3 regions of the Paenibacillus sp. FSL R7-0272 genome follow, and region 2 is predicted to be linked to each of the others. Evidence: predicted binding sites of a transcription regulator. Region 2 holds the regulator's gene; each other region holds the start of a gene.
What was found. The regulator Rex, encoded in region 2, represses fermentation and respiration genes when NADH is low (regulators of the CRP and FNR family bind a similar motif). The targets are predictions, from matches to a motif close to TTGTGAAATATTTCACAA.
Positions count from the first base shown of each region.

Region 1: a site for Rex is predicted at 1,823-1,840, ahead of pflB (formate C-acetyltransferase). Genes of this name have one in related genera too.
Region 3: a site for Rex is predicted at 1,905-1,922, ahead of nirB (nitrite reductase large subunit NirB). Genes of this name have one in related genera too.

Region 1 covers NZ_CP150221.1:4,118,762-4,122,052, forward strand. Annotated here, with positions in the region: gene pflB (formate C-acetyltransferase) at 1-1,739, opposite strand, end outside; gene MKY23_RS18310 (hypothetical protein) at 2,021-2,149, opposite strand; gene adhE (bifunctional acetaldehyde-CoA/alcohol dehydrogenase) at 2,795-3,291, opposite strand, start outside.
Region 2 covers NZ_CP150221.1:3,943,417-3,946,707, forward strand. Annotated here, with positions in the region: gene MKY23_RS17405 (amidohydrolase) at 1-1,263, opposite strand, end outside; gene MKY23_RS17410 (redox-sensing transcriptional repressor Rex) at 1,247-1,903, opposite strand; gene dinG (ATP-dependent DNA helicase DinG) at 2,122-3,291, opposite strand, start outside.
Region 3 covers NZ_CP150221.1:4,528,925-4,532,215, reverse strand. Annotated here, with positions in the region: gene nirB (nitrite reductase large subunit NirB) at 1-1,815, opposite strand, end outside; gene MKY23_RS20140 (metal-dependent hydrolase) at 2,088-2,795, shown strand; gene MKY23_RS20135 (hypothetical protein) at 3,217-3,291, opposite strand, start outside.

The sequences.
Region 1 (3,291 bases), 180 kb from region 2:
TCTACCAGCTCTACAGCAATGCTATCTACACTGTCATCGTTGTTGCCGTAACAAGGGAATTCACCTTCAATTTCAAAATCAACGGCAATGCCTTGTTCGTTGCGAATCGGTTTAACTTTGGCATATTTGATGGCACTGAGTGAGTCCGCTGCTACCGACAGTCCCGCGATACCACAAGCCATCGTACGTAGAATGTCACGGTCATGGAGCGCCATTTCAATCCGCTCGTAGCTGTATTTATCATGCATGTAGTGGATGACGTTAAGAGTGTTCATGTACAGTTTAGCGAGCCACTCCATCATCGGTTTGAAGCGTTTCATCACTTCATTATAATCCAGTACCTCACTTGTAATGGCAGGATACTCCGGACCAACCTGTGCTCCCGATTTTTCGTCACGTCCACCGTTGATCGCATACAGTAATGCTTTCGCCAAGTTGGCACGTGCGCCGAAGAACTGCATTTGTTTACCGATCTTCATTGCAGATACACAGCAGGCAATACCATAATCATCGCCATAGATTGGACGCATCAGATCATCATTTTCATACTGGATGGAGCTGGTTTCGATCGATACTTTACTGCAATAATCTTTGAAAGCTTCAGGTAACTTCGTGGACCACAGAACAGTCAAGTTCGGCTCTGGAGCAGGTCCCAGGTTGTGCAGTGTGTGCAGGAAACGGAAGCTGTTTTTGGTTACACGTGTCTCGCCGTTGACGGACATCCCGCCGATGGACTCTGTTACCCATGTTGGGTCACCACTGAACAATTCGTTGTAATCCGGCGTGCGCAGGAATTTGACAATCCGCAGTTTCATAACAAAGTGGTCAACCAGTTCTTGAGCCTGTTCTTCAGTCAGGATACCTTCTTGCAAATCACGTTCAATGTAGATATCCAGGAATGAAGATACACGTCCCAGGGACATTGCAGCACCGTTCTGTTCTTTGATCGCTGCAAGGTAGCCGAAGTACAACCATTGGAATGCTTCTTTAGCCGTTGTTGCTGGTAATGAAATATCGAAGCCATGCATCTCGCCCAGTTGTTTCAGTTCTTGCAGTGCACGAATCTGTTCGGATAACTCTTCGCGCAAACGAATGACATCTTCATCAATAACATCAACTTCAAGTGCATTGAGCTCACCTTTTTTGTTACGAATCAGGAAGTCTACTCCGTACAAAGCTACCCGGCGATAGTCACCGATGATCCGGCCACGACCGTAAGCATCCGGCAAACCTGTGATAATACCCGCTTTACGTGCTGCACGCATCTCGGAAGTGTAAGCATCGAATACACCTTGGTTATGCGTTTTACGAATATTTGTAAATATATCAATGACACCTTGTGGCATTTCGAACCCGTATGCTTCACAAGCATCAATCATCATGCGAATTCCGCCGAATGGCTGAATGGAACGTTTGAACGGAGCGTCTGTTTGAACTCCGACAATCTGCTCTTTGCTTTGATCCAAATATCCCGGTTGGTGGGAAGTAATTGTTGCAGGCGTATTCACATCAACGTCAAGCACCCCACCGTTATCCCGTTCTTTTTTGGTCAGGTCGGATACAATATCCCACAATTCTTTAGTATTCTGGGTTGCACCTGCAAGGAACGCCTCATCGCCATAGTATGGGGACAGGTTATGTTCCAGAAAATCATTCACATTAACCGTCTTGGTCCATGTTCCTTTGGTAAAGTTTCTCCAGCCTGTTTGTTGTTTAACATCTTTTTCGATCACCGACATCGTAATCCCTCCGCTTATTTGGATTTCTGGACACATTATATTGTTGCAATAGACGTATCATCATGTGTCCAAAGCCGCGATTTATGTGAATTGTTTCACATGATCCGGAACACGTTCTCTCTACTGGGGAACCGGAACCGCGGAATGAATGTTTTTCTTATATTTTCAGTATACGTCGAGCAAGTCACACCATCTGTGATTTTTATCACAAACTTTGGATGTTGTCTTATTGCACTGCGCCACGGTTGTTCACACTTGACCACTCCGCGGGCAGAACAACTTCAGATCGCCGTTATCCCCGGATTTTTTCGATTCACTTTTCCAAAGTGAAAATCCGGTGATAAATGCGAACGCTTCGCTTCTTCCGTCTGTCCTGCCCGCTCCGTTATCGTGTGAACCTCTCTGTGCAAACAGCCACCTCCCCCTTTGTTCCTAGCATTTTGGGGAACCATTGCTCCGCTATGCTCGGAGCAACCAAGGGCATGATATAGGTTCCTGAAAAACGGACGCTTCGCTTCTCCGTTTTTCTGCCCATTTTTGTGCTGCTTACGCGGGTATCAATTTGCTACAACTCTACTGGTACGTTCTTCGTGTGACCTCGTTCATTCATGGGACTAGATCGCTCCTGAAAAACGGACGCTTCGCTTCTCCGTTTTTCTGCCCATCCTTTTTCTACTGCTTACGCGGGTATCACTTTGCTACAACTCTACTGGTACGTTGTTCGTGTGACCTCGTTCATGCATGAGACTAGATCGCTCCTGAAAAACGGACGCTCCGCCTCTCCGTTTTTCTGCCCATTTTGACTCTCTGCGATAACTTAGTCTACACTGTGCCTGTGGACGGTCCGCTTCGACCTTGCACAAGACCTGTCTAGCGGACTGATAAATGAGGGCTTCGTTTCTCGTTTCTCTGCCCTCTTTGCCTCACCTCCTTTCCTATCTCTCCGTTCTTTCCTTCGGCTATGCAACTATACAGCAATCGGGGCTCCCCAATGTGGAGAACCCCTGAATCAATTGCTTTAACTTGAAGTGCTAAGTTGTAATTTATGTTGCTTGTTATTCAAATTTGCCATAGAAAGCGTTGCGATACACATCGGCAAGTTCAGTGACCAGCGGCAGTTTTGGATTCGCTGTTGTACATTGGTCTTCGAAGGCACGATCTGCCAAGTAGTCTACACGCGATTCGAAGTCTTTCGCGTCAAATCCGATTTCCTGGAACGATTCCTCGATGCCCAGTTTTTTGTTCAGATCACGGATGGCTTTAATCAAGCTGTTCACGCCTTCTTCGGTTGTGCGTGCTGGTAATCCGAGAATACGTGCGATTTCGGCGTACCGCTCATCTGCCACAAAGTGCGAATATTTCGGGAACGATGCAAATTTCGTCGGTTTTTTCGCATTGTAACGAATAACGTGTGGTAATAGGATAGCATTGGTGCGTCCGTGTGCGGTGTGATATTGACCTCCCCATTTATGCGCCAAGCTGTGGTTAATGCCCAGGAACGCGTTGGCAAAAGCCATACCAGCAATCGTGGAAGCATTATGCATTTTCTCGC
Region 2 (3,291 bases):
AATGCGCTCTTCATCCAGTGTTAAACATTCACCATGTTTTACGACTTGTTTGCCATCTACCCATACATGTTCCACATCTTTCGCCGAAGCCGAGTAAATTGCATGTGAAATCAAATCCGTGTGTGGATAGAAGTGAGCCTGTTCAATGTTGAGTGCAATAAAATCAGCCTTTTTACCAACTTTCAAAACTCCAGTATCGTTCAGGAAGATGGACTTCGCACCGTAAGCTGTTCCAAGAAGCAACGCTTCCCCGGCAGGTACGGCGGTAGGATCACCGGATACTCCTTTATGAATTAAAGCTGCAAGTCTCATTTCCTCAAACATATCGAGATTGTTGTTGCTTGCCGGTCCGTCTGTTCCTAAAGATACAGTAACTCCTGCTTTCAACAAAGCGGGAACACGAGCTACACCCGATGCAAGCTTCAAATTACTACCCGGATTATGGGATACAGCGACATCATGACGTGCCAAGATCTCGATCTCTTCATCGTTGAGATGCACAGCATGCGCTACGAGTGAAGGACGTGAGAAAAAGCCATGCTTCTCCAAATGTGCCACTGGACGCATGCCATAATCTGATACATTCTGCTCCACTTCACGAAGCGTCTCTGACATGTGCGTATGGAGAGGCAGGTTTAGATCATGCGCAACTTGAACAAGCTTCTCTATGTAATCTGGAGGGCATGTGTAAGGCGCGTGCGGAGAGATTACGGTTGTGATGCGTCCATCCGCCTGTCCATTCCATTCACGCGCAAACGCAGCGGACTCTTCGAGCTTTCGCATCTGCTCTTCTTCGGAGCACAGTCCAATGACACCGCGAGCCAGCGCAGCTCTTGCTCCTGACTGTTCAACCACTTTTGCTACCTGATCCATGTGGTCATACATGTCCAGGAAAGCTGTTGTTCCGCCTTTTAACATCTCAAGCACCGAAAGGGATGCTCCCCAATACACGTCCTCAGAAGTCATTTTGGCTTCCATTGGCCACATTTTTTCTTGTAACCACACTTGCAATGCCAGGTCATCACCATGACCTCGAAGCAGAGACATTGCCGCATGACCATGCGTATTGATCAGACCCGGCAGGAAGAGCAGTCCTTTTCCATCCACTTTAGGCAGGTTCTCGTCACCATCCGGAAGCGTCTCACCAATATGCACAATCTTGTCATTTTCAACGACCATATACCCTTGAATCACAGTCCAATTGGCACCTTCATTTACAGCAAATTTACCATTTTGGATTACCCATTTATTCGTTGTTGTCATCAAGCTCATCTTCCTTCCCGTTCTCCAAATAATAAGCCAAACTGAGCAAATCCGTTGTAAAGTCCGCATGATGAATCCGCACATGTGAAGGCGTCTTTAGAATCGTCGGCGCAAAATTCAGAATCGCCTCAATACCCGATTCAATCAGTTGATCGGCAACATTCTGAGCTTCCGTGTCCGGCACCGTGATGATCCCGATACGGATGTTATCTTTCTGAACCGCTTCTGTAAGTTCTTCCATAGGTTTGACCGTCAGGCTATTAATATTACTGCCAATCTTAGGCCCAAACGCATCAAAAATAGCGACAATTTTCATATTGTCCTTCAAATAAGCATTATAATTCGATAAGGCATGTCCGAGATTACCGGCCCCTACCAGAGCCACATTAATTTGCTGATCAATTTTCAAAATGTGACGAATCTTCTCGATCAGGTAAGACACATCATACCCGATTCCTTTACGACCAAAATCACCGAAATAAGCTAAATCTTTACGGATTTGAGCTGGATTCAAATCCAGTCGCTGTCCTAGCTCCTGCGAGGAAACCGTTGTCACCTCACGCTGAACCAACTCGTTTAAATAACGCAAATATACAGGCAGACGCCGTACTACCGCTTCTGATATTTTATCCGATTTCATCCTTGCTCCCCCTTACCATCGCCACGATTAAATAAATATTGAAAAGATGAGCATTCTGTATACATGCAATATCCATGCATGATGTCCTCATACAGAATGCCCGAATTATTAGGAATATAAGTTCATTAAAGCGCTGCCCTGTTCGAACTTTGTGAAGTCTTCTTCAAAGTTTAACGCCATGGTGAAGTCCAATGCAATGTTATAGCTTTACATCGTAATTATTTTTGAGTTTCTGCAGGTCGATCTAACCATTCAGCAATACGGGGAACCATCTGTTCTGTCAGCATATGCTCCATCTTTGGTCCAGGTAGCGAATACAGGAAGTACTTGCCGTAATAAGCTTCAATTACACGCGTATCATACACAATGACGATTCCGCGATCTTTGCCTGTCCGAACAAGCCTGCCGAACCCCTGCTTGAAGCGAATGACTGCCTGTGGCACAGAAAGCTTCATAAATGGATTTTTCTTCTGCTCTTGTAACAGTTCACTCTTCGCTTCCAGAAGCGGATGGTTAGGCGGCTGGAAAGGCAGTCTCACAATCGCAAGACAGGTCAGCGCTTCACCCGGAATATCGACGCCCTCCCAGAAGCTACTCGTACCCAGCAGGACTGCTGCTTTGGCATCCTGGAAGCGTCGGGTCAACTTCGAACGATTCCCGCTGTCAACACCTTGCCCCAGTAGCGAGATGTCATTCCCGGACAAAGCCTCTTTCAGTGGTTCATAGACTTGTCGAAGCATTTTATAAGAGGTAAACAGCACCATCATACGTCCTTGAGTTGCAATCGCCGTCTCAGCAAGAGAGTGCACCAGCATCTGTACAAAGTGCGCGTCCCCTACGCTCCCCTTCAAACTCGGGAAATCCCGCGGGATTACTAACAAAGCTTGTTCCCGATAATTGAATGGGGAAGGTAGCATCGAGGTCAGAAGCCGATTATTGTCGGCAGCTTCCTGCAAACCCAGTTGCTCAATCATGAACTGGAATGACTTATCCACCGACAGCGTAGCCGATGTAAGCACAACGCTTTTCTTTTTATCGAAAAACATCTCTTTCAATTGCGCGCTAACATCCACCGGAACAGCGTATAGCTGGAGTGACTTGCTACGGAACTGTCCGCTGGCCTCCATCCAGTACACGGTCTTGGCATCATCCATACGCATGAAGAATCTTAAATTCTCCTTCATCGTCGTCAGATCTTTCAAGAGCCCGGTGATATCAGTGATCAGACTGTCGGACTGATAATCATCCTGATCTTCTTTTACTTCGAGCAACAGTTTGTCACCCTTACGAACCAAATCACCCAATGTCACATAGATCTGGTTCTCCAAATCCTGCAACTCCTGCCACTTGGCAGGCTTCTGAGACGCTTTAAGCCGCAGCGAGAACTG
Region 3 (3,291 bases), 590 kb from region 2:
GCCGATGAGATCAAGACGCTGACCGCCTGTCACTTTAACCGCTTTGATATCATATTTAACCGAAACGTCAGCGATCTTTTTCAGATCGGCTGGTGTCGTTACCCCGCCGTACATCCGAGGTACAACGGTGTATGTTCCGTCTTTTTGAATATTGGCGTTCATACGTTCGTTAACAAACCGGGATTCTTTTTCATCTTCGTGTGTGTCCGGATAAATCATGCCCAGATAGTAGTTGATGGCCGGACGACACTTCGAGCAGCCCTCAGGCTGGCTCCAACCAAGTACATTCATGACTTCCTTGCTCGTTTGCAAGCCTTTTTCCCGGATTTCAGCTACAATCTCATCCCGTCCGAGAGTTGTACAGCTGCAGATTCCCTGTTTGCCACCGGCAGTGAAATTATCTCCAAGCACGTATTGTAAAATCTGTTCAACCACTGGTTTGCATCCTCCGCAAGAGCGGGTTGCACCTGTGCAGGCTTTAATCTCGTCAACTGTAGTTAGACCCTGATTGGTGATGACATCCACGATGGCGCCTTTGGTTACGCCGTTACATCCACAAACGATCTCATCCACCGGCATCGTTTCAACAGACGTCGTTTTTTTATGACCGCCGCAACCTGTACCCATAAGGGAACTGTACAATTCATCTGTCATTTCAGTCTGGTTTTTGATCAGTTTCTGCAGTTCAGCGGAATCCGTAATGTCACCAAAGAGTACAGCACCTACCATTTTATTGTCACGAAGCAGGATTTTTTTGTACGTTCGTTTCCAGTCGTCTTTTTGCGAAATTACGTTATGTTCCGGGCTATCAATGAATTCGCCAGTAGAGAAGACGTCTACACCCGAAATTTTCAATTTGGTGGACACAACCGAGCCTTCATACGGAGCTGTTTCGACTCCGCAAATATGTTTCGCAAGAATCATTCCTTGTTCAAACAGTGGCGCCACAAGTCCGTAACACACACCGCGATGTTCATTACATTCTCCGACAGAGTAAACGTCTTTCAGTGAAGTCTGCATGTAGTCATCCACGATGATACCTCGGTTGACTTCGATCCCACTCTCCCGAGCTACCGCTATATTCGGTTTAATACCAACCGCCATGACCACAAAATCAACATTCAGCACAGATTCGTCGGCAAAACGAATACCTTCAACCCGTTCACCACCCAGTAGTTCGGAAGTTTGAGCGCCCATTTTGAACTTGATTCCCTGACGTTCCAGTTCAGCTTTCAACATGGCAGAAGCCTGAGGATCGAGCTGGCGTTCCATCAGATCATCCATAAGATGCACAACAGTAACGTCCATACCGAGTTGCACAAGTCCCTTTGCAGCTTCCAGGCCTAGCAGTCCGCCCCCGATGACAGCTGCTTTTTTGTATGCTTTTGCAGCTTCCAGCATGATATTGCAATCGGCGATATCGCGGAAACCAACGACACCCTGCTTGTCATGTCCGGGTACAGGGAGGATGAAAGAATTTGACCCTGTTGCAATGATAATTTTGTCATACGGAGCACGGTGTCCATCTTCGGTTACTACTTCACGAGTCTCGGCATCAATGCGGGCAACCGTGGTTCCTGTGTGAAGCGTAATGCCGTAGTCCTCGTACCAGTGGAGATCATTAAGGACAATGTCATCCAGCGTTTTACTACCTTCAAGTACGTAGGACAGCATAATACGATTGTAGTTAGGATAAGGTTCTGTACCAAAAACCGTAATATCAAAGCGTGAAGTTAATTTTAGAATTTGTTCCACCGTGCTGATTCCGGCCATACCATTACCGATGACGACTAATTTTTCTTTATTTCCGTTCATGTGTGTAGCCCTCCCTTGGATAAACCTGTACATTTACCAACATTTTTAATGGCTTATATTTGAATTATACATCGACTAACTCAATCATAATGTGATTTATTTCACTAATTACGATAGAACATTCATATTAAAATAAGTGTGATGACCGTCACGAAAACAAAAATATTTTTAGAAATGAGAAATACGAACTATTGTTCTTATTTTTGGTTCGAGGTATGATCATAGTGGGGTCGGTTACGTTCCCTATTTTCTCGAAAGGACGTTTTTGCATCATGATGGGAAGATCCCACCTGATTATCGGTACAGGCGTTTCACTTTCAGTGTTGCAACTCCTTGGAATGCAGGTTACTGCTCCGGCTGTAACCGTTGCACTAATAGGATCGTTGTTGCCAGATATTGATGAGCCTAATTCATTGCTGGTATCGAAAGCATTGCCGAGCAGTTTGATTCGACTGTTGCAGACGATTCTTTTGCCTGCGGCTGTGTTTGTGTATTTTTACGTTCCGGCCAAACCGTGGAATCTGCTACTTGCTGTATTCATTGGGCTTGTGTCGTTCCTGCCTTCGCGATCACTGCGTAAAGTATTGATGTTTGCCATTGGACTGGGCTTGGTCTTTTATGGTCATGCTTTTGCTCCGTGGAATCTGATTGCAGGCAGCCTGCTTATGCTGTGCACGACACTTACACACAGGGGCTTAACCCATACCTTGTATGGAACAGCTGTTTGGACGGGGTTACTGTACAGTACAACGCAGCAGCAAGGCCCAGAAATTTGGGTCGCTGGAGGTTCCGCTTATGCTCTTCATCTGCTTGCCGATTCCTTGACGAATCGGGGGATTCGTCCATTGCCGCCATTAAAACTGCGTATTCGGGCAAATCTGATGAGTACGGGAACCAAACATGGAGCAGTTGTAGAAAATGTCTGTGTAATCCTGACACTGATTTTGGCATGGTTTGCATTCTCGCCTTTATTTCTGTAGTACAACCACAAACGCCAGCCCATTATTTATGGACTGGCGTTCTGAAATCAAGAGCTTAACTTGAGTAGTCGCTATGTTGACACGTCTCGAAATCGCTGTTGTTTGATTACACATCAAGAACAAGCAAGTTAGACTTTAGTAGGTGTACCGCTAAGTGTATCGATATCTGTAGAACCAAAGGCTAGTAAAACAACAAGAATAAGTACAATTAGCATTTCGGCAAAACCGACTCCATCAAACTCAGACATCACAGCCACCTCTTTTCATGCTTGCATTTAGGAATTTATACGCTGCTGAAAAGCCTGAATGACATCGTTCAGGGTCATATCTCGGCCCGTTTCATCCAAAAATTGTACTAGTTTATCTGAATTAGAGGGTTCAATCTTTTGGAGTGTTTTATACTGGCCCACTAATTCTACAACTAATGTGGCTTCTCTAAACAGCGTGACGCATCCACTCTTAATTTCCCGCTAACCAATAACGCGGCAACAATCAA